One region of the Paenibacillus agaridevorans genome, then DNA from elsewhere that is predicted to be linked to it. Evidence: riboswitches for the same ligand, from Rfam matches in the RefSeq annotation. Region 1 holds a riboswitch; the other holds the start of a gene.
The links. A riboswitch is a leader RNA that binds a small molecule or an ion and turns the genes downstream of it on or off. The one in region 1 is predicted to bind thiamine pyrophosphate.
Positions count from the first base shown of each region.

Region 2: linked by a shared signal. The riboswitch ahead of KJW29_RS06870 (ABC transporter substrate-binding protein) and the one ahead of thiC (phosphomethylpyrimidine synthase ThiC) in region 1 are both predicted to bind thiamine pyrophosphate.

Region 1 covers NZ_CP075889.1:3,616,149-3,631,727, forward strand. The annotation lists gene KJW29_RS15290 (glycosyltransferase family protein) at 1-511, opposite strand, end outside; gene KJW29_RS15295 (acyltransferase) at 504-1,229, opposite strand; gene KJW29_RS15300 (DegT/DnrJ/EryC1/StrS family aminotransferase) at 1,245-2,345, opposite strand; gene KJW29_RS15305 (Gfo/Idh/MocA family protein) at 2,347-3,453, opposite strand; gene KJW29_RS15310 (nucleotide sugar dehydrogenase) at 3,450-4,772, opposite strand; gene KJW29_RS15315 (YhcN/YlaJ family sporulation lipoprotein) at 4,931-5,686, opposite strand; gene KJW29_RS15320 (ketoacyl-ACP synthase III) at 5,903-6,922, shown strand; gene KJW29_RS15325 (GT-D fold domain-containing glycosyltransferase) at 7,064-7,807, opposite strand; gene thiO (glycine oxidase ThiO) at 7,836-9,029, opposite strand; gene KJW29_RS15335 (thiazole synthase) at 9,026-9,823, opposite strand; gene thiE (thiamine phosphate synthase) at 9,827-10,738, opposite strand; gene KJW29_RS15345 (ThiF family adenylyltransferase) at 10,735-11,991, opposite strand; gene thiC (phosphomethylpyrimidine synthase ThiC) at 11,984-13,747, opposite strand; TPP riboswitch at 13,907-14,009, opposite strand; gene ytvI (sporulation integral membrane protein YtvI) at 14,067-15,098, opposite strand; gene yfkAB (radical SAM/CxCxxxxC motif protein YfkAB) at 15,125-15,579, opposite strand, start outside.
Region 2 covers NZ_CP075889.1:1,717,235-1,732,813, forward strand. The annotation lists gene KJW29_RS06825 (DegV family protein) at 1-732, shown strand, start outside; gene recG (ATP-dependent DNA helicase RecG) at 741-2,795, shown strand; gene KJW29_RS06835 (stage VI sporulation protein F) at 2,946-3,233, shown strand; gene KJW29_RS06840 (SOS response-associated peptidase) at 3,289-3,990, opposite strand; gene KJW29_RS06845 (DUF2515 domain-containing protein) at 4,176-5,489, shown strand; gene KJW29_RS06850 (glycosyltransferase) at 5,545-6,621, opposite strand; gene KJW29_RS06855 (spore germination protein) at 6,750-8,297, shown strand; gene KJW29_RS06860 (Ger(x)C family spore germination protein) at 8,310-9,518, shown strand; gene KJW29_RS06865 (GerAB/ArcD/ProY family transporter) at 9,554-10,648, shown strand; TPP riboswitch at 10,724-10,832, shown strand; gene KJW29_RS06870 (ABC transporter substrate-binding protein) at 11,002-12,027, shown strand; gene KJW29_RS06875 (thiamine-binding protein) at 12,124-12,426, shown strand; gene KJW29_RS06880 (ABC transporter permease) at 12,416-13,219, shown strand; gene KJW29_RS06885 (ABC transporter ATP-binding protein) at 13,209-13,982, shown strand; gene KJW29_RS06890 (TatD family hydrolase) at 13,966-14,778, shown strand; gene KJW29_RS06895 (glucosaminidase domain-containing protein) at 15,111-15,579, shown strand, end outside.

The DNA.
Region 1 (15,579 bases):
GTACTGCGGAACGGAACGGGTATTTTTCCTCCATTAATCCCATGAGCGAATAAGCCGTGTCCTTGGGCAAGCCGTAATCCCGGATCATCTCCGGATTGACGCCGAACGGCAACCAGCGGAATCGCGGCAGCATCTCCGGGAACGCCTTGAGGAAGGGATATTTGCTGGCGGATAAAATAAGATCCGGCTTCGCATTCCGTTCGAAATATTCCTTTCTGGCGGCAGGCAGGTAATGGACGTCCAGCACGTAACACGCCTTCAAAATACCGACGTTCTCCAGTCCCGTGATATGGGGGGCAAAAGCGTTTCGCCATTCGATGTCGTAATGGAAAATAATGTCCGGCCTCTCCGGCAAACTTTCCAATATGGCGCGAATATCCCCGTCCTTGCTCCAATACGTCACTTCGGCGACATCTTCGATCGCCTTCAACATATCGAATTTGTGCACATGCTTCGGATATGTCACGTCGAACCGCTTCACGAGCATCAGTACCTTAAGCCGCCTATCCATGCCCTTGATTCTCCAACCACTGATCTTCCGGCACATCTCTTAGTTTGCGAGCGGGATTGCCCGCTACGATCGTCCGCTCCGGCACATCCTTTGTCACGACGCTGCCTGCCGCCACGACGCCGTCCCGATGAATGACTCTGCCCGGCAAAATCGTCGCGCCCGCTCCGATCCTGCCTCCCTGCTTAACCGTCACTCCCTTGAACCTGGAAAATCTGGCAGAGGAGCGCGCCAAATAGTTGTCGTTGGTCGTCACGACGCAGGGGGCGACGAAAACGTCGTCCTCCAGCACGGAATATGCGCAGATATAGCAATTCGTCTCCAGCTTGCAGCGAGCGCCGACCTCGCAGTCGTTCTCGATGGCGGCGCCGCGTCCCACTATCGTCCCCGTCCCGACCCGGACCCGTTCGCGCACCGTCGCCAAATCCGCCACCAGGACGTCCGGCTGCAGCCTCGCCCCCCGATAGATAATCGCTCCCGTTCCGATCGTGCAGCCCTTCTCGATAAACGTCGGATGCAGGACGACGCCGTCGCTTGTCGTCGCGGATCGTTTGGCCTTCATGGGGAGCTTGCCGATCACGGCATGATCGTGAATGCGGACATCGTCTCCAATGACGGTATCGTCGTGGATGACGGCGCCGTGGCCGATCGTAACCCCGGCCCCGATCACGACGCCGCGCCCAAGCGTGACGCCATCTCCGATCCTTGTCGTTCCGCTCATCCCTCTCACTCTCCCTTACGTGTATTGAATCACTTTGGAGATGATATAATCCTGCTGCTCCCTTGTCAGATGCGGCGAAAGCGGCAGCGCGAACGAATGGGCGCAGGTTTTCTCCGTTACGGGCAGATCGCCCGCCTTGTAGCCGAGAAACGTCAGCGCCTGCTGCAAATGCAGCGGACACGGGTAATAATGACCGGACGATATGCCGTCTCCCTTGAGCCTCTCCATCAGCTCGTCGCGATGCTCGTATTGCGCGGCGTAAAGATGGTACACGTGCCCTGCCTTATCCATGACCGCAGGCAGTCTCAGCGGGGTATGTCGCAATCCGTTATTATAATATTCAGCCGCCTGCCTTCTACGATCGTTCCACTCCTCCAGTCTCTTAAGCTTCACTCTGATGATGGCCGCCTGAAGCGGATCCAGCCTGCTGTTGACGCCGATTGTTTCGTGAAAATATTTTTTACGGCTGCCATGCCGGGCAAGCAGCCTGGCTTCGTTGGCAATCCGTTCATTATTCGTGACGATGATGCCTCCGTCTCCGTAACCCCCCAGATTTTTTGTCGGGAAAAAGGAAATGCAGCCCGCGTCTCCCATGGCGCCGACGGGACGGCCTTCCAGCGTCGCCCCGATGGCTTGACAGGCATCCTCGATCAGTTTGAGGCCATGCCGCTCCGCCAGGGAGGAAAAGGCCGACATGTCTGCCGGCTGGCCGAAAATATGAACCGGCAAAATCGCTTTGGTACGCGGCGTAATGCGCTGCTCCGTGTCTAAGGGACACATGTTGTACGTTGCGGGATCAATATCAGCGAACACGGGAACGGCTCCCCGGCGCACGATCGCCTCCGCCGTAGCGAAAAACGTGAACGCCGTCGTGACGACCTCGTCTCCAGGTCCGATGCCGGCCGCCTCCAGCGCAAGCGCCAGCGCATCCGTACCGTTCGCGACCGATACGGCATAAGCGGCGCCGGTCAATGCCGCGATCTCGGCCTCAAGCCCCTCGACCTCGGGTCCCGCGATATATTCGCCGCTGGCCATAACGCGCAGGAAAGCAGCGTCGATCTCGTCCTTCAGCTCCCGATATTGCGCGCGCAAATCGATTAACGGAATTTTTTCCATCCTATCCCTTCTCCCTCCAGACCATGCCGCCCATATGAAACGCCTCGTTGATCGGCAGCTCCACGACAAGACCGCTCATTATCGATTGATAGATGCCAAGCACGGCCTCCAGCGCGGGAAGAGTCGACTCGGCCGAAGCGATGGGCGACTCTCCGCCACGGATTGCGGTCAAAAGCTCGCGATAAAGCGGCGTATGCGACAGCTTGATATCCGTGTCAGGTACCTTGGATAAAGTCCGTTGCTCGGAAACGGAGTCGGCGCCCTCCGAACCATGGTTATGTTCGAAGGTCCATACCGCCGCTTCTTGCAAGGCCGTGCCCTCAAAGGATGCAGTGCCGCGAGAGCCGAACAGGCTGATGGAAGTGCCTAACGTTCGGGGATAGACGCCCGTTGACGCCTCGATAATGCCGACAGCCCCGCTTTTGAACCGCAGCAGCGCCGCTCCGACATTTTCGACGCCGATAAACTGCCCATGGATGCCGGCAAGCGCATATACGGATTGGAGCGGACCCAGCAGCCAGATCAGCAGATCGACATAATGAATGCACTGGTTGATGAACAAACCGCCGCCCTTGCTCCAATCCTCGCGCCACGGCCCGCTTCTGTAATAGGCTATATCGCGATTCCATCTCATCGCAACGGCGCCGTGACCGATCTCGCCGAACCGTCCCTCCTCAACAGCAGCTTTCATCGCGGCAATCCGCGGGGAATAACGCGCTTGAAACGACACGGCCAGCTCCAGCTTTTTTGCTCGGGCAAGACGGATAAGCTCCCTTGCCTCGCCCATGGACAACGCAAGCGGCTTTTCGACCAGCACATGTTTGCCCGCTTCAAGCGAACGCAGCGCGATCCGGGCATGGGAGTCGCTGCTCGTCGCCACGACAACAAGATCGAGCTCCGGTCGCGTCAGCATTTCATCGATATCCGTATGCAGCGTTGCTCCCGGGAACCGCGGGATTCCGGCGCGATGGGCGAAAACGCGGAGTCGCTCCTCCGAGATGTCGCAAAGCGCCGCGATCTCCGCCCCGCCGCCCAACTCGGCAATAGCCGCAACATGTTTTTCCGCAATGGCCCCGCATCCGATGATCGCAATACGCATCACAGTCATGAAACGCCCCCGCTCCCAAGCCTCATCGTAACGGCGCGCCCTCCGCGGCCTCTCGTCACATTGCGGGTATCGTAAATCAGCGGCGCATGCTCCATCATTAGATCAAGCGGCATGCCGCTGTGATACGTCGCAATAATGACGCCGTCGATGCTCGCCAGAAATTCAGGCGTCAGCTCGGTTCTCTGAAGCTTCTTCTCCCCGACCGCAAGTTCGCTGATATAGGGGTCATCGTAATAAACCTTGGTTCCTTCCAGCATAAGAAGCTTCATGATATCGATCGATGCCGACTCGCGGCTGTCCGCAATATCGGACTTATAAGCCGCCCCGTATACAAGGATGGAGGAGTCGGCCAGCGGCTTGGGAGCAACGCCTTGCTTTAGCTGCTGCACGACATACAGCGGCATTCGGTGATTGATGCCGTTCGCCAAGCCGATAAAGTCCGAGCTCATGCCGTATTGCTTCAGCTTCCATTGCAGATAGGAAGGATCGACGGGAATGCAATGGCCGCCAATGCCGGGACCTGGATAGAAGGGATGATAACCGAACGGCTTCGTCGATGCGGCCTGAACTACCTCCCAAATGTCGAGTCCCAACTTATCGCAGGCGATTGCCATTTCATTAATAAACGAGATATTGACGAGCCTGTAGGCATTTTCCATGATCTTCGTCATCTCGGCTGCATCCGTGCTGGAGACGGGATGGACGGCCGGGAAGACATGACGATACAGCTCGGATACTTTCTCCAGGCAGCGATCGCTTATGCCGCTTACGATCTTGGGGATACGATGGATGGGGAAGTCCGCGTTGCCGGGATCAACCCGCTCCGGGGAATACGCGACATGGAAGTCCTCTCCCGCTCGCAGACCCGACTTGGCCAGCAGCGGCATAAGCACTTCCCTGGTCGTGCCGGGGTAAGTCGAGCTCTCCAAGACGACGAGCTGCCCCTTTTGCAAGCCGGCGCCTGCTTGAGTCGCCGCCATTTTGAGGTAGGCGAGATCGGGCGTGCCGTAAGCCGTCAGCGGCGTCGGCACGCAGATGATGATGGCCTCGGCTGCTCGAGCTGCGGAATGCTGCGTTGTCGGAATCAATCGCTCCGCAATCGCCTCGTTAATCACTGCGTCTTCTATTTCGCGAAGATAGCTTTTGCCATTCTGAAGCTTGCTAATTTTAGAAGCATCCGGATCGATTCCGATCACTCGAAATCCTTGCTCTGCGAATAGCAGAGCCAGTGGCAGCCCCACGTAGCCCAAACCCATGATCGCCACGGTTCTTCGCTCGTCCGCAGACTCGATGCGGTGCTCCTCCTTTATTGATGTCAATTTTCTCGCCTCTTTCCCAGCATGGATATGAAACAGCTAGAATACTATATGACCGGGCAAGCTGTGACGAATGGACGAAACGACAAAAAACCGCCTCCTTTGGGAGCGCGGCGGCGGCGGCCCGGAGACGGTCCTATAAATACCTCTTCAAACTCAGCTTATTCCAGCAATCTGCCGCTGAATCGATGGCCATAGGGCCGAATCAGCTCATCGCTGCTTTTAGTCGTTCGCGGCGGGAAGATTCGTTCAACCATTCCGTTAAACTCCATAATATAATGCTGAACGGGGAAGCCTTGCAGGGAATCGTTCTGATAGGCGTTCATCCGGCCTACGAAATCAGGGTTCGCGGAGACGTACACCAGCTCGATATTGGGCCGCATGGCTTTGAGTGCCGAAGAAACCTGTTCCGTCAGCTCGTCGTTCAATCGTTCCTGTCCTGTCGACAGGGTTCCAATCCTTCTGCCGGCCTCCGTTCCCTTGGCTCCGGACAACCCCATGTAAGTACGGCTTAGCGTGCCGATTCCGTCGCCGCTTGCCTCCTTGTCCAACGATACCGCCACGTAGGCGTTATAATCCGCGAGCATGACGACCGCATGATGAATGCCCGCCACCTCTTGCACCAGCTTCTCGCCGAATTCCGGCTTGATTTCCAACCGATAATTGCGATGGGTGCCAACGAGATTGTTGCTGCTCAGCCTGCGGCCATTGACCCGGTTCATTTCGTTTTTCTGATCATCCGCGAATCGCTTGTCCGTCAGCAGCCGATTGCCATTCGCATCGTAACGCACTTCATTTGTGCGCAAATTTTTATTGCCAAGATCGCCTTGTTTCTCCATAGAGCAGCCGCCAAGCATGCCTCCAAGCACGATGCATGCCGTTAGCAGCGTCCAAGCGCCGCGAGAGCGGATTATCATAATCAATCCTCCTCCTGTTCGTCATCCGATAATGATACCTTTGCGACAGATTCCAGTCTTATCGTTTGCCGAAAGGAGAGAGGTTATTCATACGATCAGCGTTGATCAGCGTCAGCGGATTTCATTGACAGCCGTATTTACAAAAGGTAAGATGTTAGTATCAGATATTAGTACCAGGTGCCAATAATAAAAATATACGAAAGGTTGTGTAGACCCGTGAGCAGAAAAGCCGATATCCCAAGCAAAGCCGCTTACCGATCCAACTCCCGTATTGCCGCAATAGGAACTTATGTGCCGGACAATGTCATGACCAACGCGGACCTGGAGAAGCTGGTCGAAACCTCCGATGAGTGGATCGTGCAACGGACCGGCATAAGCGAACGCCGAATTTCGGCGCCGCATCAATATACCAGCGATTTGGCCTGCCGTGCGGTTGCCGACCTGGCTTCCAGGTACGATGTGCAACTGGACGATGTTGATTACATTATTGTAGCCACCTCCACGCCAGATACCATATTCCCCAGCATCGCGGCTGGCATTCAGGCCAAATTTGGCATAGCCCAATGCGGAGCGATCGACATCCAAGCCGCCTGCGCGGGTTTCACCGCAGGTCTGCAGCTCGCAAACGGGCTTCTCATGACCGGGCTTCATCATAAAATATTGGTCGTAGGAGCCGATGCCTTGTCCAAAATTACGGACTACTCCGATCGTACGACCTGCATACTGTTCGGCGACGGAGCGGGCGCCGTGTTGGTGGAACGAACTATTGATGGAGAGGGAGACTTCCTGGGCTCCTTCGCCCGGACCGACGGCAACGGCGGACGGCATGTCTACGCCAGCCATTTGTCGTCGCGAATCGGCGAATACGATCTTGTGCCGAGCGGCAAGCTTGTACAGAATGGACGCGAGGTGTACCGATGGGCGCTTTCCAGCGTCTCGGAAGGAGTTTCGGAGCTGCTTGAGAGCGCCGGTTTGGCTGCGCATCAAGTGGATTGGTTCGCTCCGCATAACGCCAATCAGCGAATCATAGAGGCGCTATGCGAGCGATGCGGCTTTTCAGAGGATCAAGCGCTGTCTTCTATCGCGAAGTACGGCAACACGTCGGCCGCCTCTATCCCGCTTGCGATGGATGACGCCGTCAAGGACGGAAGACTGCAAGCGGGGAATCACGTTTTGCTTCACGGCTTCGGCGGAGGCTTGACGCAAGCTGGCGTTATCCTTCGCTGGTCGTTTTAAGGACACGGCGTGACACGGCGTGCCCCCGCTTGGCCCATAGAGCAGGTCTCGCTGTATATGCCCAATACGCGGCAAAGAGCCGTTCCGGAAGGGTTGATGGTTAAATCATCTTCCTCCGGGAGGGCTCTTAGTTTTTCCAACTTATTTCAGTTTTACGCTGGAAATAATCTGGGAGCCGATGCCGAAGTCCATGGCCACCTTCCCCGTCCGCTTCGTAATTTCGTGCGCAAGCACGACAGCATTGACGCCGCAAGAAACAAGGGCGATATCGAATTCGTCCTGCCTGCTTTCGATCTTGGCCAGCGTCTCGTCCATCATTTCATACCTTTCGAAGGGCAGCGTAAACGGAATGCTCAGATTGTAGGGCGGCCGAATAAGCCGCTGCTTTGTCCCTCCGGCCCATCTGGAGATCAAAATGACGCGGCTGCCCTGCTCCGACAGCATTTCCCAGAAGGGCTTGAAATAGATCAGCTCGCGATTGACGATTGCATTGCACAACGCTTTGGGTTGCAATCCGAAGTGGTTGAAGATTTTGTCCGTAAGCGGACGTTTATGATTGGGATGCGCTCTGATCGTATTGTCGTTCTGCGCCAGAACGCCTACGATATCGGCTTCCTTGATCGCCTCCACCATACGGTCGCGGATTTCGATATTGGGTATACGAACGCCTTTGCGGCCCTCGTTTGCGATTTTCACCCACAACTGGCTTAGTGTCTGCTGCATCGTGTAGACCGAATCCTGCGACAGCACAAAATTTTCGCCGTCGCCGATCCGGACGAGAAAGAAAGGGGTTTTATTGGACAGCGAATCCCGGATCCTCTCCACGATGATTTCCTTCGCCAGCAATTGATCGTTGGTAATATGGGATATCAATGCAATTCGCACCTCCGTTGCTTCTACATGCTTTCTTGCATCAATATATGTGCCCTGCCGTAGCTTGCTTGGACCCTTGTCTTGCCGTAAACCTTGCCGGAGCAAAAGGGGCTAGTCCGGCTAGCTTCTTCTCATCCGGCTCGCCGTCCAGCAGATCGGCGATAAGCCGACCCGTTGCCGGGCTTAACAAGATGCCGTTGCGGTAATGTCCGGCAGCCATCAGCCACTCTCCCTTGCCTCCCGCAGCTCCGATCAGCGGCATCCCGTCCGGTGTGGCAGGACGCAACCCAGCCCAGCCAAACGCAGGCTTATTCCCCCTCAGGTCCGGTAGAAAACGGTCGGTTGCCCTCGTTAATCGCCCAATGCCATGCTCTGTTACGCTGGTTTCGTAACCCGCCACATCCTCCGATGCCCCGCAGACGACCGTGCCGTTCCGCTTGCTTACCCAGTAAGCCTGGCTGGTGAATACGATGTGCCGCAAAGGTTCTCTCCATTGCGCGGGAGAGGAATAAGAACAAATTTGGCCCCTTATAGGATGGACAGGCAGATTCAGACCCAAATGTTGTTCGTATGCCGAGGACCATGCACCTGGACATAGGACGACACGATCGGCAGCCAGCACGGCAGGCAGTCCGCTCATGGCGATTCGGCTCCCGCCGATGTCCGATCGGTGAAGCGATTCGACAGTGCCGGCGTGCTCCAGTATTTGGACGCCTGTACGCTTGCATGCCGCAGCAAGCGCTTCGACCAGCTTCGGCGCGTACACGTGGCTCTCCTCTGGTAGGTAGACAGCCCCGACGGCTTCTTCGGCAAGCGCAGGCTCCAATCCCCGAAGCTCATCCTTGTCGATCAGCTCCGCCCCGGCTCCCCAGCCGTTCTGCCACCGCATTCTGCCCTCGGCTGGCAGCAGATCGGCTTCATGCTGCAGGATGTTTAAGCTGCCGGATCTCTCCCATTCTACCGACATGCCCGATATCTCCTCCACGCTGCGAATCCATTCCGGATAAAGGCGCAGGCTGCCCAGCGAGAGGCGGAAGAATGCATCGGCCCCCTCGGGATTCTCCGAATACGGAGCCAGCATGCCGGCAGCGGCGCCGGACGCCTGGCCGCCGATTCTGCCCGGCTCCGCAAGCGTTACCCTATGACCGCGAAGCGCAGCCTCGAGGGCGCAGGACAAGCCGATAATACCGCCTCCGAGCACGATAACGGATTGCCTCCGCGAGTACGCGCTCATGTCGGTCCCGCGGCAAACAGGGAACCGGCTTCGTCGCTGCTGGCGGAAGCATATCTTTTCCTCGGAATGCGTCCTGCCTCGTAAGCGATCCGTCCCGCTTCGATAGCAAGCGCGAAAGCCTTCGCCATTCTAACGGGATTCCCCGCCTTCGCTACAGGCGTATTGGCCAGAATGCCAGCTGCTCCAAGCTCCATCGCTTCCGCGGCATCCTTGGGAGAGCCGATTCCCGCATCCACAATTATGGGAACATTCGCCTCTTCGATAATAAGCGACAGATGATAAGGATTAAGAAGTCCAAGTCCCGTCCCGATCGGAGAGCCTCCCGGCATGACCGCGGCTGCGCCCGCTTCCTCCAGGCGCTTGCAAAGAATCGGATCATCCGATGTATACGGCAATACGACGAAACCTTCTTTGGCGAGCTGCTCCGTCGCTTTTAACGTCTCGATGGGGTCGGGAAGAAGAGTAACGGGACTTCCGCTGATCTCCACCTTGATCCAATTGCCGAGTCCGGCCTCCCGTGCCAATCTGGCAATCCGAACGGCTTCCTCCGCCACTCGCGCGCCCGATGTATTAGGCAAGTAAGTCAGCTTTTTTCCTTCCAGATGCTGCAGCACGGAATCGTCTTCCGTATGCTCCAGATTGACGCGTCTAACGGCGAAGGTCACAATTTCGGCGCCGGATTCGACTAGCGACTCCCTAAGCTCGGCGGGACTGGGGAATCTCCCCGTCCCGAACAGAAACCGCGAGCCAAACGTTACTCCCGCGATCGTCAGTCCATTCTGCTGGTTCATCATTTTCTAGCCTCCCCCCACGAATTGAATGAGCTCGATGCGCAGTCCGTCCGCAAGCGTCGTCTCCTGCCAGCGCGACCGAGGCACAATCTCGCCGTCTACCTCTGCTACAAGCCGCTTGTCGCGCTGTCCGAGCTCCGCAAGCAAACAATCGAGAGTGGCTGAGCGGGTTTGATAGGAACTGCCGTTCAGCGATAAAGTTACATTTTCTTCAGTTTTATGCCCGGACGTTTCCCGCTCGTCTGCAATCGCATTGGCCTTGGAAGATTCCTCTGCCCGGTCTGCTGCCGTGAGCTTATGCAGAAGCTCACGGCAGACGGCCGCAGGATCCTCGCTTCCCACGATCGCTGACACGGCGCATAGCCGCTTGGCCCCCGCAGAGATGACGGCATCCGCATTGTCCGTCGTAATGCCGCCTATCGCTACAAATGGAATGGACACCAGACTTGCGGCCTCCGCCACATAAGCCGTTGTCACTGCCGCCTTGCCCGGCTTCGTATTCGTCGGGAAAACGGGCCCCACGCCTATGTAATCCGCTCCCTCCCGCTCAGCTTCGATGGCATGCTCCGCGCAGTGGGTGGAGATGCCGATTATTTTATCGTCGCCTAGCAAAGCCCGCGCTTCTTTAATCGACATGTCGTCCTGCCCCAGATGCACGCCGTCGGCATCGACTTCCAGCGCGATATCGGGATAATCGTTGACGATAAAAGGCACGCCGTATCTTCGGGTCAGCACTCTCAGTGCCCGTGCCTGCTCCAGCACTTCCGATCTTGATCCCGTCTTGTTGCGCAGCTGCAGCATGCCCGCTCCGCCGATGAGCGTCTGCTCCATCACGTCGGTCACCGATTTGCCCGGGTGGGCATCCGGCGCGGTAATGACATATAACCTGATTTTCTCCCAGTCCACTCTTTTGCTCATCCAGCCGTTCCCTCCACTCTTCGATTAGGGCGACTAAGATATTCGTCGCATATCCGTTCCGCCTCCGCCATGTCCGACGTGCCTTGCACCAGCACTCTGCCGTCCGGAAACAGCACCAGCTTCTCTGTACAAGGCGATGGCAGCTCAGCTTTTACCAAGTAAGGATTAACGGTTACGCCGCACCCAAGCCGCTTCAAATATTTAACTTCCCGCTCCAGCTCGAGCGCGAAACCCATAGTCACTTGAACCGTGTCCCGGCCGCATAACGCCGTCGATCGCCGCCCGTGCAAGCGCGACTCCCGCTCACGATTATCCGGGAAGTTAACATCGTCGCCGTCTTGGAGACGCTGCCGCAAGCCGCTCTCGACCGAATGTACCTCTGCGCTGTGCGACCGCGCTTGGCGGCCGCATTTTCCGCAAGAAGCAACTCCGGACGGCAGCTTATATTCCCGAACGGCAAAATTCCATACATCCGCATTCAACCATGTTCCGCGGACGGATGCCTTATTGCCTGTCAGCCACTTGACGGCTTCGGCGGTCTGTAGCGCGGCCACGAATTCCACTGTCGCGGACAAGACGCCCCGCGTATCGCAGGAATCTCCTTCCTCGGCCTCATCCTCTTGGCCGATCAAACAGGACAGGCAAGCCGTCCGGCCTGGGACCAACATCGCGCTCATGCCTTGAGAAGCAGTTGCGCCGCCGTATATAAACGGGATGCCAAGCCGGAACGCCTCGTTGCAGAGCAGCAGTCGAGTAGCCGCGTTATCCGTTCCGTCCAGGATCAGATCGGTACCGGCTGCGAATTTGCCAACATTATGCTGGCTTATATCTGCCACATGCGCCTCGATAATCGCCTCTCCGTTTATCCGCCGAAGCTTTGTCTCCGCAGCCTTCGCTTTGGGCAAAACCTTGCGGGCATCCTCCTCGTCGAACAGCGTTTGACGATGCAGATTGCTAGGCTCCACATAGTCCCTGTCTACAATCACGAGTCGTCCAACGCCGGCTCTTGCCATATGCTGGACGAGCGAAGCGCCGAGCGCTCCGCAGCCTGCAATCAACACGCTGGCTTGGCGGAGGCGAAGCTGCCCGGCCTCGCCGATCGGCGCGAAACGGATTTGGCGGGAATAACGTTCCCTCCAGCTCGCGCGAAGACCGTCCTCCGACGTCGCGCTCGAGCCGGCCGGCTGCCCCCCGGCGCCGGCAATGGCAGCGGGAGCTCCGCCTCCTTCTCCGCCGGCCATCCCGTCACGCATAGATTTCGTTGCCTCCGGCCTTAAATGCGGCCGACTTCTCCTTGAGCCCCGCTTCGATCGCTTCCTCCGTATCGAGACCGTTCTGCTCCGCATATTCCCGGATGTCCTGCGTGATGCGCATGCTGCAAAATTTGGGGCCGCACATGGAGCAGAAATGCGCCGACTTTGCCGCTTCCGCCGGCAGCGTCTCGTCGTGGTAGGACATTGCCCGCTCCGGATCAAGCGATAGATGGAACTGATCGCGCCAGCGGAACTCAAAGCGCGCTTTGGAGAGTGCATCGTCCCGCAGCTTCGCGCGAGGATGGCCTTTGGCCAAATCCGCCGCGTGGGCAGCGATTTTGTAAGTGATAACGCCTTCCTTGACATCTTCCTTGTTCGGCAGCCCCAGATGCTCTTTCGGCGTTACGTAGCAGAGCATCGCCGTGCCGAACCAGCCGATCATCGCCGCTCCGATCGCGGACGTAATATGGTCGTAGCCCGGCGCGATGTCGGTCGTCAGCGGACCCAGCGTGTAAAACGGCGCTTCGTCGCATACTTCCAGTTGGCGGTCCATATTTTCTTTGATCAAATGCATCGGTACATGCCCGGGCCCTTCGATCATCACTTGCACGTCATGTTTCCAGGCAATCTTCGTCAGCTCTCCCAGCGTATCAAGCTCCGCGAATTGCGCATCGTCGTTGGCATCCGCGATGGAGCCTGGCCGCAAGCCGTCGCCAAGCGAAAACGACACGTCGTAACGCTTCATGATGAGGCAGATTTCTTCAAAGTGCGTATACAGGAAGTTCTCCTTGTGATGAGCCAGACACCAGGCTGCCATAATAGAGCCTCCGCGAGATACGATGCCCGTTACGCGCTTGGCCGTCAGCGGGATGTACCGAAGCAATACGCCCGCATGGATCGTGAAGTAGTCGACGCCTTGCTCCGCCTGCTCGATCAAGGTATCTCTAAATACCTCCCAGCTGAGATCCTCCGCTTTGCCGTTCACCTTCTCTAGCGCCTGATAGATCGGCACGGTCCCTACCGGAACCGGCGAATTGCGAACGATCCATTCCCGGGTCGTATGGATGTTCTTGCCTGTCGACAGATCCATGATCGTATCGGCTCCCCATCTGGTCGCCCACGTCATCTTCTCTACCTCTTCCTCGATGGAGGAGGCAACGGCGGAGTTGCCGATGTTGGCATTGATCTTTACATGGAACCCTCGTCCGATAATCATCGGCTCGCATTCGGGATGATTGATGTTCGCGGGGATAATAGCCCGCCCCCTTGCCACTTCGTCCCTTACGAATTCCGGCTCCATCCCTTCGCGTATCGCGATGTACTCCATCTCCGGCGTAACGATGCCTTGTCTCGCGTAATGAAGCTGTGTCACATTGCGTCCTTCCTTCGCTCGAAGCGGCTTGCGATCCAAGTTCGGAAATATTTCGGCGCCTCTCGTCCTGGCTCTCTCCTCGGATACGAAGCCGTTGTCCTCGGGCTTCACCTCGCGTCCTTCATATCGCTCGACATCCTCACGCTCCACGATCCATGTTTCACGTAGCGGCGGCAGCCCCTTTCTGACGTCGGCCCGGTAGCCCGTATCCGTATATGGACCGCTCGCATCGTAGACGAGCACCGGCTCGTTCGGCGTCTCCTCTCCGCTTCTCGACTGGCTGGGAGTCAGCGCTATCTCGCGCATCGGCACGCGAATGGAAGAATGACTCCCTTCTACATAGACCTTTCGGCTTCCCGGCAATGGCGTTGTCATAATCGGCATAACAAAAAACCTCCTCATGGAATTTGTGGAATTCCACCTGGAGGCATACTCAACATATAAGAAAGTTAATGGTCGACGCCGCTCACGCAGACGTACAATGACGTTGATACTTAGGCTTGCACAAAGCCGGCGAAGTTGCCTTCGGCGACCGGCAAGCCGGTATCCTATGTCCCACTTTCCTACGCTGGCATGACCCAGATCAGGTTCAAAGGGACCAAAGCAATCGCTTTATCTCAGCCTTTCGGCGCCCCTAGTGGATTTCCTTGTTTGACTATACTTCGTGCTCGCGGCTGCTGTCAACCCTAACTTTCCCAAACACTTACAGCTTGATCTTCTGCTGGAACAGCCCCGCTTGCCTTGCCGCCATATAAATAATGACGACGAGCGGACCGATAAATACTCCGATAACGCCGACCAGCTTAAAGCCTACATAGAGGCTGATCAGTGCCGGAAGCGCGCCGATACCGACGGAATCCCCCAGAATTTTCGGCTCCACGATGCGGCGGAATACCGTAATGACGAGGAACAACACAATCAGCCCGATGCCGGTATAGATATCGCCCGTCAGCAGCAAATACGATGCCCATGGGACAAGCACGGAGCCTGTGCCCAAAATAGGCAAAATATCCACAATAATGATGAGCAGCGCGATAGCCATAGGATATTTGATGCCAAGTATGAGCAAACCGATCAGTGAAAGTATGTAGGTCATGCCGCTAAGAATAATCTGGGAGCGCAGGAAGCCGAAGATCGACTTGCGCAGATTGTTCAGCACCTGGTCCACTTGGGAACGCGACGATTCGTCGAAGAAGGACAAGACGGATGCCTTCATCGTATTAAGGCTAAAGCTGAACATGTAGACGGCAACCAGGAAGACGATAAAGAAGATAAACATGCCCGGGAGCGTCGAAGCGAAGCCCAAGACAGTCGATGACAGCTTGCCTACCATCGAAGTAATCGTGTTCGTTAGGCTCATCAGATATTCTTCCAGCGTCGCGATGGCATCCGGAGGAAGATTCTGGTACAGCCCTCTGGCGTCAACGAGCAGGTTGTCGACAAAAGTGCTTGCATTTTCGAAGTAATTCGGCACCTTCTCCAGAAATGCAATCAGCTCTGCGATAATCTTCATTCCCAGCAACACGATGAGACCGACGAGAATGACCGTGAACAATGTACTGGATATGACGGCGGACACCAGCCGGTTGAGCCGGAATCGCTTCATCAGGAATACGGTCAGCGGTTCCAGAAAGATCGCTACGATCAATGCAAGCAAGAACGGCGCGCCTACGGTGAACATCAAATAAATAAGCAGCAAACCTACCGCGATAAGCACGATTGTCCTTATAGACATGCGGGTTATCCCTCCTTCCTCTATTTCTATTCAAGCTTGGCTTCGCGCATGTGGAAATCGACGTCGCCGTAATACATATCCTTTACTAGCAGGTTGGGACCGCAGCAAGCGGCTGCGGGACAATAACAATTTACGCTTCGGGCGAGCTTGTGATCCAGCCACTTGCCGAATACGTCGTCGAGGCGGGACGTCGAGATATTGCCGAACGCCGGCACATCGGAGAAGTCGGTGACGAACACCTCGCCCGTGAACAAGTTGACGTTGAGACGGTTCCGTCCGTCGGGATCGTTCCTGACCGTCACGTTAGGCTCGCCAGCCAATCTTCTGAGCAGTCTACGATCCTCTGCATCGTCGCTGCATTGGTAGAAAGGCAACGTGCCGAACAGCATCCAGACCGACGGATCGCGGCGATCCAGCAGCAGCTCTACCGCTTTGCGCATCTGCTCCTTCGTAATGACGGGCAGATCGCGGGCGAATGAGC
Region 2 (15,579 bases), 1.9 Mb from region 1:
GTGACGATTACGGCGGATCAATTCTATACGAAGCTGAAGCTTGCGCAGACTCTTCCAACCACGTCCCAGCCTTCGCCTATGGAATTCTCCGAGGCATACGAACGGCTGCTTCAGGAGGACCCGGATTCGCCGATAATATCCATTCATCTGGCCGCGTGCCTGAGCGGCACTTATCAGTCCGCCACGATCGCGCAATCTATGCTGGAGCAGGAGGCGGACATTACGGTCGTCGATTCCAAATCCGCTTCTTACGGCATCGGAACGCTGGTTGTGCGCGCTGCGGAGATGGCTCTGGCAGGCAGCGACAAGGAGAGCATTCTGGCGGAGGTTCAGCGGCTGCGGGCCGATCTGACGATCTACTTCCTGGTTGACAGCCTGGATCACCTGCACAAGGGCGGGCGGCTCGGTCGCGCCTCGGCGCTGATCGGTTCGATTCTCAATATTAAGCCGATTCTGTCATTGGATTCGGAGGGTGGCATCCATGCGGTAGACAAGGTGCGCGGCACGAAGAAGGCGATGGCCCGGATTGCCGACATGGTCAAAGAGGGCTATGGTTCTGATCCCGTCGCGCTTACGATTTTCAAGACTGATAACGAAGCGGCCGCTCAGGAGCTGGGCGACCGGGTAAAAGCCGAGCTGAACGTGCAGCGAATCGGATACGCGACGGTAGGGCCTGTCATCGGCACGCATGCCGGTCCCGGTACGACGGCCGTACTTATTCATAGGGTGTGAGTACAACCATGTTGACATTAGATGAACGATCCGTAAGACAGCTGAAAGGCGTGAGCGCCCTCAAGGAGGGGGAGCTTCACGCCTTTGGCATACATACGATATCCGATCTGTTGAATTACTTCCCGTTCCGTTACGAGGACTACCGCGTGCGTGAACTTGCTGAAGTCAAAAGCGGCGAGAAAGCGACGATTATGGGGATCGTGCGTGGCGCGCCAATCATGCAGCGCTACGGTCGGGCGAAGTCGAGACTCACCTGCAAGATCGAATCGGGCGGGATGTTGATTACGGCCGTCTGGTTCAACCGAACGTATATGCAAGAACAACTGCGTCCGGGAAGAGAAATTATGCTGACAGGCAAGTGGGAGCAGCATCGCTTGCAGATGACGGTAGCCGATTCCGAATTTCCCGATTCGGCGAAGGCATCCAAAACCGATTCACTGCAGCCTGTCTACCACGTCGGCGGCAATATTACGCAAGCCTGGATTCGCAAGATGATTGCTGCAGCTCTTACGCAATACGGTCCCATGATCGAGGAGGTGTTGCCTTACGAGCTTATGGAGCGCTACGGCTTCATGTCACGTTCGGAGGCGGTGGAGGTCATCCATCATCCCGGCGACGCGAGTAGAGGCCAGGAAGCAAGGCGGCGCATGGTATACGAGGAGCTGTTCCTATTCCAATTGAGGCTGCAGGCCTACCGTGGGCTACATCGGGGGCGAGGGGACGGCGTGGCGCAGCCGATCGGCAGCGAGACGATTCGGGAGTTCGCGGCGACGCTTCCTTTTGCCTTAACAGATGCTCAGAAAAAGGTCATCAATGAAATTCTGACGGACATGCGCCGCAATTACGCGATGAACCGGCTGCTCCAGGGCGATGTTGGTTCGGGCAAGACGGTAGTCGCTGCGATTGCGTTGTATGGCGCTGTCCGCGTAGGCCATCAAGGAGCGCTGATGGTTCCGACCGAAATATTGGCGGAGCAGCATGCCAAGTCGCTTGCCCGTCTTTATGAGGGTACCGGCATCCAGGTAGGACTGTTGACAGGCAGCCTGACGGAGCGGAAACGTAGAGACTTGCTCGCAGGCCTGCAGATGGGACTGATCGATGTCGTCGTAGGCACGCACGCGCTCATTCAGGATGACGTGTTTTTTCGGAGTTTGTCTCTGGTCGTGACGGACGAGCAGCATCGCTTCGGAGTGAACCAGCGAAGCGTGCTTCGGCGCAAGGGGATTAATCCCGACGTGCTGACGATGACGGCAACGCCGATTCCGAGAACGCTGGCCATTACGGCATTCGGCGACATGGACGTCTCCACGATCAAGGAGATGCCGAAGGGACGCAAGCCGATCAAAACCTATTGGGTAAAACATGACGCGTTCGACCGCGTGCTGGGTTTTATACGCAAGGAAGCGGCGGCGGGACGTCAAGCTTATGTCATCTGTCCCTTGATCGAGGAGTCCGAGAAGCTGGATGTGCAGAACGCAATCGATACCTACATGCAGATCCAGCAGTCTTGTCCGGATTTGACCATCGGATTGCTGCATGGCAGGCTCTCCACCGCGGAGAAGGACGAAACGATGTCGCGGTTCGCCGCGAACGACAGCCAGGTGCTTGTCGCTACGACTGTCGTGGAGGTTGGCGTTGACGTGCCTAATGCGACACTCATTATAATTATGGATGCCGAGCGATTCGGCTTGTCCCAGCTCCATCAGCTGCGAGGACGCGTCGGACGAGGCGAGCATCAGTCGCATTGCATTTTGATCGCGGATCCCAAGTCCGAGACGGGACGAGAGCGGATGAAAGTCATGACGGAGACGAACGACGGCTTCGAGGTCGCGCGTCGCGATCTGGAGCTTCGTGGGCCAGGCGACTTCTTCGGGACGAAACAGAGCGGTCTGCCTGAGTTCCGTATCGCTGACATGGTGGCCGATTACGAGACGTTGGAGCAAGCCCGGGAGGATGCAGGAGAGCTGACCGAACGGGAAGATTTCTGGAGCAACGAGTCTTACGCCCGGCTGTGGGAAATTTTGCGGCGGGAAGGATTATTTCAAGGGGAACAGCTGGACTAGGCAACTATTCTCCTCCTTCGGCATATAGTTAAGCGACTAGGTCGTGTCTGAAAACCCGCTCTGGGGCATCTTTCATACGGCAAAATCTGCTCCCCTCGGAGTATTCAGACACGCCCTAGACTGGATTGCCGAATGGAGGTGTCTGCCGCTGTGAGTTATCAGAATTACGGCATTCGGCCGCAATTGGTTGAACGCGTAAAGCTCAAGCTGAAAAACCCCGTTGTTAAGGACAAGATACGGCAGCTGCTTGGTAATGTGACCAAATATGATTTGCAGGATCGGGCGAAGGTGCGCAAGCTAGTCAAGTCTGCCGCCGTCATCCTGCAAGAGAAGCTGACCGATGCGCAAGAGGATGGGATCGTCGCGTTTATACTGGCGCAAAAGATCGATCCCAATAACACCTTCCATCTGCTGAAGCTGTGGGGGATGTTTCGCTGACCGTGAGGTCGGCGTTTTTTTTTCTGATTGAAAATCTAACAGACACCAGCGACGCTCACCACAACTCCATCTGCCCCTCAACTTTATTAGGCGCTATAAGCGACGAATCGTCATTACGAACGTTGCCGACAGCGGCGCCGACAGGATACGCTTCAAGCTCGCGCTCCGGATACGGAACGAATAACGTTTTTAACCGTTTGCTATCCTGCATGCTTCGATCCAGCCATAATGCTTCGTTTTCGGGTCGCAGAATGACGGGCATCCGGTCATGTATGGGAGCGACGACATCGTTAGGCTCCGTCGTCAGAATCGTGCAGCTGCTGATCTTCTCTCCATCGGGAGACAGCCAGGTCTCGTAAAGTCCCGCGATGCTAAAGACGGAGCGGTCGCGTTTCAGGATGCGCATGGGCTGTTTGCGCTTGCCGCCGTCTTCCTTCTGCCACTCGTAAAAGCTGTCCGCAGGGATAATGCAGCGCTTCCGCTTAAGCGGCTCGCGAAAGGCCGGTTTGTCCGCTGCCGTCTCCGCGCGCGCATTAATCATCATGTATCCGATCTTGGGATCATCCGCCCAGGGAGGGATCAAACCCCACTTTAGTTCGCCAAGTCGGTTGCGCTTGCCGTCGTGAATAACGGCGAAGATGAATTGTCCGGGGGCGACGTTATATTTGGGCCTGTGGAAAGGAACTGAAGTCTCGTCGATCATATAACGCAACATCAGCTCTTCGAGCGAGATTGTAATCGTATATCTTCCGCACATATAAAAACCTCCTGCATAGAGGGATATGTATTCATTATACCGTTATTATCGGCATTGGAGAAAGCGCGAGAATACTGGAAAGAGGCGTGACGATCGGGTGCGTGCGGTGTATGGGGAGCCGATTCTTCGCGGATAATGGTGATAATAGGGAATGCAGTTGGCTGCGGTGATAGGAGGGAGTAGGCGTGAAAAATGGGCATGAAAGGAAAGCGGGAGGGAGCGGCGCTGTGCTGATAAGTTGGATTCGCCATATTCTGGCGCTGCCAGGAGCAGCTTGGGCTTATGCAACCGGGAAGTGGCATGCAATGCAGGCATCGCAATCGATGCTGGAATCAGCAAAGCCGCTTGTGCTGCCGTCTTCTTCTACTGCCAAGCTTATGGCGGCATGGGGCAAAGCGTCGACGTATCCCGGTGATCCTCCTAGACCGCCTGTTGTCTTGTCGAACGATGAAGAGGCGCTGATTACACGTATTCGGTTAGAAACTGAGGAGCTTAATCGGAATAATGTGACACGCACGGAGGGGTATCGTAATATATATTTTCGAATGCCGGAGCTTCATTGGGCGCTGCTCGCACATATGGTATCGCGCAACGGCGGTTGGAACATGACCGATTTGCAAGGAGAATGGCTTCCAAGGCTGCTGAACGAACGACAACGCAAGGATGTGTTCCTGTTCCTGGAGCGGGCCAACAGGCTGATCTTTGGCGATGCTTATCCACAGCTTCTGCTGTACGAATGGAGCCGCAGGCTGGGGCGCAGTCTGTTCCATCTGCTGCCGGCGTTCGGCGTATCTTCGTTTATGGAGCCCGTATGGAGGCATTTCTGGAGGGACGGCGACTCTGCCATGTTGTCGACAGCGCTCATTGTGAACGAGCAGCATTACATCGACGAGCGGGTCGCACGCCATCCCTATTTCGAGGAGCGGGTGCTGGGGACGATGTTCTTTGGCCTGCAGTCGCTGTTGCAGATGAATGCGGTGTTTTTCCCTTATCGCTGCGGGATGGATAATAGAGGGGAAGAGCTGCAGCTCGCTGGGCTTATTCTGGAACGTTTTCAGTCGCTGGATGAACGAATCGAATTCGGCAAAAGACTTTATGCCATGTTATTCGGCATTCCCCGCGTATTGGACGGCGTGCGTAACTTCGCTGCCGCCGTTAAGCATACCGGATCTCGCGCGGACTACGCGTCCGGTTTGTTCCAGCCGATTCGGCATCAGCCGCCGGAGCGATTTTATGCAGAGAAGTTGCTTGGCGGCAAGCTGAAGCCGGGCTCCACACCGCTCTACAGCCCGCCGCTGCATGCCGCATGGGGAGATCACGAGCCGGAGCCGCCGGAAACCGGCGATTGGTTCCGGGGACCGGAGCAGGTGGGCAAGTATTTTCAAAAACTGACTTTCCCGCCGAACTTCGAGATTACTAATGAATACGGTCTGTTGCTAAACAAGCTGGAGCTTGCCGTGCTGGCCGCACAACGAGGAGCCGCTTCTCCTTTGGCGTAGTAGAAATACGACATTGATGAAGCGGCTAACAACTGCCAACATAGCGGTGCCGTCGTTAGTTCTTGGTTTTGTTGAAATAATTTTCGTTAAATCGGATGCTGGGATGATCGGGATTAAACGTCATGGCTAGGCGATGATGCTCCAGCGCCTTGGCGCGGTTGCCTATACGGTCGTAGCAGACGGTTAGTTGCAAATGGGGCAGCCAGGTGGACGTTGCGTGGTCGGTGGATCCCATGTTGCCCGCTGGCCGTTCTACCGTTAACGCTTGCCCAAACCAGTAAATAGCCTGTTCGAACCGTTCTTGCCGGATGAAGACGCTCCCGAGCTCGCAGCAGATTTCCGGACGCGGAGTGTCATAGCCGAAGGAGCGGAACAGAGAAGCCAGTTGGCCTTTGCTGTTCTTGAGCCTTCCGTAGCAATCCGCCTGCTTCATGCAAGCTCCGATATTATCCTCCACCCAGCCCTTGCCGCCGTCCAGAAATCGGCCGTACCACTCAATGGCATCCTCGTTCCGGCGGTTATCCCGAAGCTCGTTCGCAAAATAATATTGGTCGCGCGGAGAGAAGGTTTCGCCGGCATCCCGACGCTTAAGATAAATGCGCAGATTGCGGTCGGTATGAAGCCGCTCCTTGCGATGGGTAACGGCGATATCGCTATGGAGGATACGGCCGAAGACGGCCAAATATTCATGTACGGGACCGATCCAGCGGAAGCCGAGACTGCGTCTGACCAGCCGATTGCGGCGCAGACTGAAGACGGGGTTGCCCTTATGATCAAAGGTAAGGTGGTAATTCATGGAGACGCTGTCGTAAGGGAAATCCTCGTCGTTCTCCTCCTTGAGGGTTTTGAGCCGCGCTCTGTCCTCCGGCTCGACTACGTCATCGGCATCCAGCCATAAAATGAACGGCTGCGTCGCTTGATCGAAGGCGTAGTTGCGAGCGGCGGCGAAGTGATCGATCCACTCAAAATCATAGATCGCCGCTCCGAAGGATGCCGCGATCTCTTTGGTGCGGTCCGTGGAGCCGGTGTCCACGATCACGATTTCATCGACGACGTCCCGCACCGAGGCCAGGCAGCGGCCGAGACTTTCTTCCTCGTTCTTGACAATCATGCACAAGCTAATGCCGAGCATTCACCCAACACCCTTTCTTCCTGACGGTTCGTTGTAACATTGTATTAGCGAGCGAGCGGGATGGTGCCATACATAATCTCAGCAAGAAAGTGCCAACATAAGGGCATTATGGAAACAGAGGGTGCGCCATGAAACAATCCGAAACATCCCATGAAAGGCCGTTCCAATCTTCGCTGAAAGCGAACGTGCGAGCGATTTACGAACGATTCGGAGGAAGCAGCGACCTCGTCGTCAGACTGTTCCGCAGCGATGCGGCTCCGGAGCGCGAGCTCGCGCTCATGTACATAAGAGGAATCGTTGACGAGTCGACGATTAATGAATCCGTGCTGAGTCCGCTCATGTCCATGCAGCTTCCGAAGCCCGTCGGCAAAGAAGAGCCCGGGTTGCTGGAGGCTCTCCGGACAAGCATCTTATCCGTCGGTCAGGTAAGAGACGTGTTGATGCTGGAAGAGGCGATCCAGCTCATGACCGGAGGCATGTGCTTGATCGCGGCGGAAGGCCATGCGGCCGTGCTTATGGCAGGCGCAGGCGGAGGCGAGCAGCGGTCGGTCGACAGCGCGCTGACGCAGACGGTCATTCGCGGTCCGCAGCGGGGATTCGTGGAGGATTTGAATACAAACGTCAGCTTAATTAGACGCATTATTCGTTCTCCTAACTTGCATGTGCAAACGCACAAAATAGGGAGCGAGACTCACACGGATGTTGCCGTGCTCTATATGAACGGCATCGCGGAAGAGGCAGTCGTCAAGGAGGTGTACCGGCGGCTAGCCAATATCGAGATCGACGGCGTGCTTGAGAGCGGTTATATCGAAGAGTTTATCCAGGACGAAACGTTTACGCTGTTCCCTACGCTTATGAACACGGAGCGCCCCGATACGGTAGCCGCATCCTTGCTGGAGGGCAAGGTTGCAATTGTCGTAGAAGGCACTCCGATCGCGCTGATTGCGCCCATTACGTTCTTCAACTTCTTCCAGTCGACGGAAGATTACTACCATAGGTTTGACATCGCTTCGTTCGTCAGGATGATTCGTTATGGGGCCTATGCGGTGTCCATGTTGCTCCCCGCGCTCTATATTGCGGTGACGACCTTTCATCAGGAGTTGCTGCCCACAACGTTGCTCATCAGCTTGGCTGCCCAGAGCGAGGGGGTTCCGTTTCCGGGGCTCGTGGAGGCGCTGCTTATGGTGCTTGCCTTCGAGGTGCTGAGCGAAGCCGGATTTCGCATGCCGAGAGCGATCGGCTCTGCCATCTCCATAATCGGAGCGCTAGTGCTTGGACAAGCGGCAGTGCAGGCGGGAATCGTCTCGGCAGGCATCGTCATTGTCGTATCCTTTACGGCGATCGCAAGCTTCGTCATGCCGGAATTCAACATTGCCGCGACGTCCCGCATCATCCGGTTCGGATTGATGCTTGTGGCTGGGTTTCTCGGTTTTTTCGGCCTTTTTATCGCCATATTGTTCATACTGGTTCACCTTGCTTCGCTGCGCTCCTTCGGAGTGCCCTACATGTCGCCCGTGGCTCCCGGAGCCAGCGTCAGAGGCTTATGGCGAGACGTATTCGTACGAATCCCATGGTGGGCCATCGTGCTTCGTCCCCAGGATCTGAAGCTGCGTAATCCCAAGCGAATGAAACGCTCGATGAGGCCGATTGCACAAAGGCAAATCAAAAAGCCGTAAGGAGGGAGTGCGTTGAAGACGATTAGGGCGGTGCTTCTGCTAGTCGTACTGGCCACTCTGCCGGGCTGTGGAAACCGGGCGGAGCTTAACGAAATTGCGATCGTATCCGCGACGGGCGTCGATTGGGAGGATGGCGAGTGGGTACTGACCTACCAGACCATCATTCCGAAGGCGATTTCCGGCCCATCAGGCGGAAGCCGGGGAGCGGCAATCAACGTTTTCTCCTCGCAAGCGGAGAACTTTCGGTCTGCGATTAGCAAGGCGAGTCAGGAGACGTCCAGGCGGCTGTATTTCTCGCATAACCAGCTTGTAATTGTGGGACAGGATGCCGCTCGCAAGGGGCTGGGGCAGCTGCTGGAAACGTACCTTCGCAATCTTGATTCCAGAGAGAACGTCAACGTATTTTTGTCCAAAAGCAACGCGCGCCAATTGCTCGAGCAGTTGATGCCGCTCGAACAGAATCCCGGTGAAGCTATCCACCGGATGATCGGCAACGAGGAGGCGAACAACTCTTCCTTCCGCCAAATGACGATCAACGATGTCCTGATGGATTTGCTCAGCAGCGTGCAGGCCACCGGTCTTCCCGTGCTCTCCCTGGCAGAAATGGAGGGCGGCACGGAACGCGGTCAGCAGCTGGGACAGTCGTCTTCGCCATCGAAGATCCGGCTGAGCGAGCTGGGGCTCATCGTGGGAGATAAGCTGGTGGGATGGGTGGATAATCGGGAAAGCAGAGGCATTAATTGGCTAAACAATACGGTCGACAGGACGACTGTCGGCTTCGCGTGCTCGGATCGAAAGTCCGCCAAAAAGGATTCCTCCATCCGCGTCGTGCGGGCGGAGTCGAAACGGACCCCAAGCTACAAGGACGGCAAATGGCGAATCGACGTGGACATCAAGGCCGAGGGCTCGCTGCTGGAGTACAATTGCAAGGGCGATATTAGCAAGCCGGATAAGATCGAAGCAATCGAGCGGAAAATCGAGGAGGAAATCCGTTCCACTGCCTTGAGCGGCTGGAGAGCGATCAGCGCGAACAAAGCGGATGTCGTCGGCTTCGGCAATCTCATCCACAAAAAATATCCGAAGTTATGGAAGCAGGAAGTCTCGAACTGGAGAGAGACTTTCCCAGCGACGACAGTATCGGTTAATGTGTCTTTCAAACTGTCCACGACCGGATCAAGCGGCAACAACTTTAAGCAAATACAGGAGGATACTGGTAAGTAGCGAGGCGCCGGAATCGAATGAAGGGAGGAAAGGCTTTGCGACAGCAAATCGGCAAGAGTCAGCTTGCGCTGCTGATTATATTGTTCTTGATCGGCAGTACGCCGCTGTTCGAGCTTGGCATCAAAGCGAAACAAGACTCATGGATCGCCATGGCAATTGCCGTTGCGACGGGACTTCTGTTGACGACCATTTATCTGTTTATTCAGCGAAGAGCGCCGGAAGCTGGCCTTGGGGAACTGTTGAAAATCCATTTCGGCAAACCGATCGGCGCCGCGCTGGGCTGCGTTTTTGCGTTGTGGTTCGCTTACGAATGCATGAGGAACGTACGGGATGTCGGCGAGCTGACTTCCGCCGCTCTGCTGCCATTTACGCCGCAATGGGCGATTATGCTGTGCATCCTGCTTGTTGCGGCTTATACGGCTAGCAAAGGCGTGGAAGTATTTGTTCGGGTCGTGCAGATGTTGTTCCCGATTGCAGCCGGTAGCTACCTCATCATTGTATTCCTGCTGTTCTTTAGCGGCCTCGTGAAACTGGACCAGATCCTTCCGATCATGGAAAATGGACCTATGCCCGTACTCCAAGCGGCTTTTCCTGATCTTATTTCCTTTCCGTTCGGGCAGCTTTTCGTCATGTTCGTTTTCTGGAGTCTGGTCAATGAAAAAAAATCGATAACCAAAATGACGATATGGTCGCAAGGCGGCGTATCCCTGTTCCTTATCTTCATGAATATGCTGATTCTTTGCGTGTTGGGGCCCGCGTTGGCCGGCGCTACCTCGCTGCCGTTGCTGCAAGCTGTGCAACTGATCCGGTTGGCCAATTTCCTGGAACGCCTCGACGTTATCGTGACCTTGCTTCTGTTTATCGGACTGTACGTGAAGATAACGGCACTGTACCTCGCTTCCGTGTTCGTCTTTCACAGCTCGACAGGCATCGAGACCCGGAATCTGCTGCTTCCCATCGGAGTCGTCGTCTATGCGATGACGTTTCTGGAGCCCAATCATACGTTTCATATTTGGCCGGGACTCGCCGTTACGCTGAAGATGATGCCCATCTACCAGGTCGCCATTCCGCTGATCATGGTTGTGATCGGAGTGCGGAAACGGTATAAAAAGTTGCCGGCGAGCGTATAGAACGTTAAGCATGGGAAAATAATGCTGGCATTACCCGCGGAGTCTGCTATAATTGGTTACGTAATTGACGAAACCGAATATGCTCCGGGGAGCTGGTTAGGCCGGCTGAGAGGGAATGACAACATTCCGACCCGTATACCTGATCCGGATAATGCCGGCGTAGGAACGTGAAGCGAGCGCTTCTTCGTGATTTGGCGTACAGTCGTTGGGACTGCGCGCGAATCGCGATGACAAGCGCGTACCAAGCCGATTGCAACTCGCCCTCCTGAACAGGAGGGCGAGTTTTTTTGGAATAAGGGGAAGAGCAGGAACGTCAATCCAGAAGACATAGAAGGCGGAGAGGGGAAATACGCATGCTGCACAAGAAGAAGGGATTATGGGGAAGAGGGCTCACGGCGACGGTGCTGGCCTTGACGTTGACAATCGCCGGTTGCGGCGGCAACGAGCCGGAAGGCGATGGCGGCGCTGGTGGCGAGAAGGAGCTTAAGAAGGTGAAGGTCGTTCTCGATTGGACGCCGAACACGAATCATACGGGATTATATGTCGCTCGGGACAACGGTTTCTTCGAGAAGCACGGCCTGGACGTCGAGATTATTCAACCGGGACAAGACGGCGCCGATGCGATGGTCGCTTCCGGCGATGCCGCGTTCGGCGTCAGCTACCAGGAGTCGGTCACGATGGCCCGCATCGCTGGCGTGCCGATCGTCTCCATCGCCGCGGTCATTCAGCATAACACCTCGGGTTTCGCCTCGCCGAAGGCGAAAGGCATCGATTCGCCCAAAAAATTCGAAGGACAGCGTTATGGCGGCTGGGGAGCTCCGGTAGAAGAATCCGTCATCGACGCCCTTATGCAGGCGGACGGAGGCGATGTCAGCAAGGTCGACATTATGAGCATCGGCGACAGCGACTTCTTTGCGGCCGTGGAGCGGGATATCGATTTCGCTTGGATCTACTATGCCTGGACTGGCGTCGAGGCGGAGCTGCGCGGCGAAGAGCTGAACATGGTTTATCTGACGGACTACAGCGACAAGCTGGACTATTATACGCCGGTCTTGGTGACGAACGAGGAGCAGATCCAGTCGGATCCCGAGACGGTGAAGGCGTTCGCGGCGGGAGCGGCCGAAGGTTATCAATTCACGATCGACAATCCGGAGGATGCGGCTGAAGTGCTGATCAAGGCGGAGCCGGATCTGAACGCGGATCTTGTGCGCGCCAGCCAGAAGTGGCTCAGCCCGAAGTATCGGGACGACGCGCCGCGCTGGGGCGAGCAGAAGCTGAGCATATGGGAGAATTACGCAAACTGGATGTTCGATCATGGACTGCTCGAGGGCAAGCTGGAAGCGGAGAAGGCGTTCACGAACGAGTTCCTGCCGAAATAACGGGAGTAGTGGTAGTCAGGCATATAAGGACGGATCGGCCAATGGAGCGGATGCTCCGGTCGGATTGAAGCTAACTTCGGAGAGGGGAACAAACAGATGGCAAACGCGCTGGTAAGCATTCAGATATTGCCGAGCACGCCGGGAGGGGCAAGCGTCCTTCCTTTCGTGGATCGCGCTATCGATATCATTAAGGAGTCGGGCGTACCTTATCGGGTGGCTCCGCTGGAGACGACGATGGAGGGGGAGCTGTCCGAGCTGCTGAACATCGTGCAGCGAATGAACGAAGCGATGACGGAGATGGGCTGCGCTTCGGTCATTTCCCAGATTAAAATCTATTACAATCCGGATAATGGTGCCTCCATGGGCCGACTGCTGGAGAAATACCCGGATGGCCAGTAGGAAAAAGTCCGGAACGGGAGCGTGGGCCAAGCTATGGCCGCCCGCGCTTGCGCTGGGCTCTCTGATCGCGCTATGGCAGGCATCCGCCTCGCTGGGAATCGTGGATGCCTGGCGCATCCCGGCTCCGTCGGCGGTTGTGCTGGAGGCGATCGAGATCTGGCCGCGCCTCATGGCGCATACGTGGGCGACGCTCAAGCTAATGATGCTGGGCTTTACGGGCGGTTCGGCGGCGGGCTTTGCGCTCGCCGCTTTGCTGCATCTGCTGCCGGGAGTGCGCAGAGGCGTCTACCCGCTGCTCATCCTGTCTCAGAACGTGCCCGTCGTCATTTTGGGACCCATCCTGACGATGTTGTTCGGCTATGGCACGCTGCCCAAGACGCTGCTCGTCATGCTCGTCTGCTTCTTTCCCGTATCGGTCGCCATGCTGTCGGGTCTTGCCAGCGCGGATGCCGGACTGCGTCATTATATGCGCATGATCGGAGCGGGCAAGGCGGAGCTGTTCTGGAAGCTGGAGCTTCCCAGCGCCGCCGTTCATCTGTTCTCCGGCCTCAAGATTGCCGCGACGTACAGCATGTTAGGGGCGGTCATCGCCGACATGCTGGCCCCGAAGCTTGGCCTCGGAGGTTTTATGGTTCTGTCCTCTCGCGGCTTTATGCCGGAGCGGGCGTTCGCCGCCGTTATTCTGATCATTATCGTAAGCATGGTCATGTTCGGACTCGTAACGTGGGCGGAACGAATAGTCATTCGCTGGCGTCCGCCGGTCAGGGAAGGGGGAGAGCGGTATGAAGCTTGACGTAAATGGCGTTGGCATAAGCTTCGGGACGAAGGAAGTGCTGCGCGACCTGACCTTGCGAGTGGAGGACGGGGAGTTCGTCTCGCTGATCGGCCCATCAGGCAGCGGCAAAACAACGCTGTTCGGCGTTATCGGCGGGCTTCGGCAACCGGATGCGGGCGAGATCCGCATCGGGGGCCGCAACACGACCGGCGAGCGCGGCCATGTTGCTTATATGCCGCAGCAAGCCGCCCTGCTTCCGTGGCGATCCGTCTCCGGCAATATCGAGATGGCGCTTAAGATCGCCGGCATCGACAAAGGGACGGCGAAGGCCATGACGAAGGAATGGCTCTCTCGCGTGGGGCTAGCGGAGTATGCGAGAGCTTACCCGCATGTGCTGTCCGGCGGAATGCAGCAGCGCGTCTCGTTTTTACGCGCGCTTTTGTCGCCGCGTACGCTGATGCTGCTCGACGAACCCTTCGGAGCGCTTGATGCTTTGACGCGGCTTCACATGCAGAAGTGGCTCCTGTCGATCTGGGAGACGCATCGCAAGTCGGTACTGCTCGTCACGCACAGCATCGAAGAGGCGCTTTACCTTTCCGACCGGATTATCGTTTTGTCAGCATCGCCTGCATCCGCGGTAGACGAGATTGTCGTGCCGTTTGAGCGGCCGCGCCGGGAGGCTCTGTGGACCGACCCCAGATTTAATGAATTGAAGGCCCGCATCTACGGACATCTGCAGGGCGACGGAAAGGCGGTGGATGATCATGATGATCATGTCTGATAGCTTTCCCGTTGTGGACGCTCACCTTCATGTCGACCTTTATCCCCCCGAAAAGCAGGAGGAGCTGCTGGCGGAAGCGTTTAGCCAAGGCGTGGAGACGGTCGTCGCCGTATCGATGGATCTGGCTTCCTCGATCCGAACGCGCGAGTTGGCGCTCCGCCATCGCGGGCGTGTCCATCCCGCTTATGGCTTCCATCCGGAGCAGGAGGCGCCTTCCGAGCTGGAGAGAGAGGAACTGCTGACCTGGATAAGGGAGCGGCATGCGGCGGGCGAGGCATTTGCGATTGGCGAAGTCGGCTTGCCGTATTACAAGCGGACGGAAGCCGAGGAGGCGAGTGAGCCTTTTGACGAGACGCCGTATTTGTTGCTGCTTGAGAGTTTCGTCGCCCTCGCCGCGGAGCTGGATCGTCCGATCGTGCTTCATGCCGTCTACGAGGACGCCGACAAAGCCTGTTCGCTGCTTGAGCAATACGGCGTGCGGAAGGCACATTTTCACTGGTTCAAGGGCAGCCCGGATACGATGAGACGGATGGCGGAGGCGGGGTATTACATTTCCGTTACGCCGGACATTGCTTACGAGGACGAAATCATCGAGGTCGTTCGTCGTTATCCCGTGGAGCTTATGATGGCGGAGACCGACGGACCATGGCCTTTCGAAGGCCCCTTTAGCGGGAGAGCAACCGTGCCCGAGATGGCTCGGGAGTCCGTGCTCGGCATTGCAAGGGTTAAAGGGATCGCGTCCGAAGAGGCTGCGCGCGGACTGTTTTTACAAAGCAAGAAATTTTATAACTTGTAAGTAGCTTTATGTGCGTGTTCAAAAAGTCTGGTTTTCAGCACCGAGAAGATTGGATGAAGGTAGAAACTGAGGAGCGGAGCGTAGTGGAAGCTACGTGAGCACCTGCAATGTTTCCGGAGGAAACATACTTCGTAAGCATTCGCTTAGTTTCGCCTGAATTCAATATTCGATGTCGAGCAAGCTTCTTGGTATACTTCGTGATGGGAAGCGGACTTTTTGAACAACCTCTTATGATGACGGCTCTTCGTCCAACAGGACGGGGAGCCGTTTCCATTTGCCAAGCCGGCGCATACACAGTTAGAGAGAGCGTAGCAGCCAAAGGAGGTAAAGCAATGGCAAAAATGACAAGAGAGCAGTTTTTTGCGGCAATTGCGCCTACGGTTCAGCTCGTATGGTCGGAAGGGTCCAGGATGTTTCCATCGGTTCGAATGGCGCAGAGTTTGCTGGAATCCGGCGGGGAGATCCATGCCTGGAACAATCTGGGCGGAATCAAGGTCGGTGGCAGTCCTATCAATCCTTATTGGCAGGGACAGGCGGTCGTCAAAGGCACTTGGGAGTATATCGATGGCAAGACGGTAAGCATGCAGGCTGCGTTCCGGGCTTACAAAAGCCTCTATCATTTTTACAAGGATCTGGATTTGTTCCTGGAAGCTCCGCGGTACGAAAGAGTGCGCTCCGCGAACACGCCGGAACGTCAGGCTTCCATGCTTTTGGCTAGCGGTTATGCGACTGACCCGGCTTACGCGACGAAGCTGATGCGAATCATTGAGCAATACGGTCTGAGAAGATATGATGTGCCGG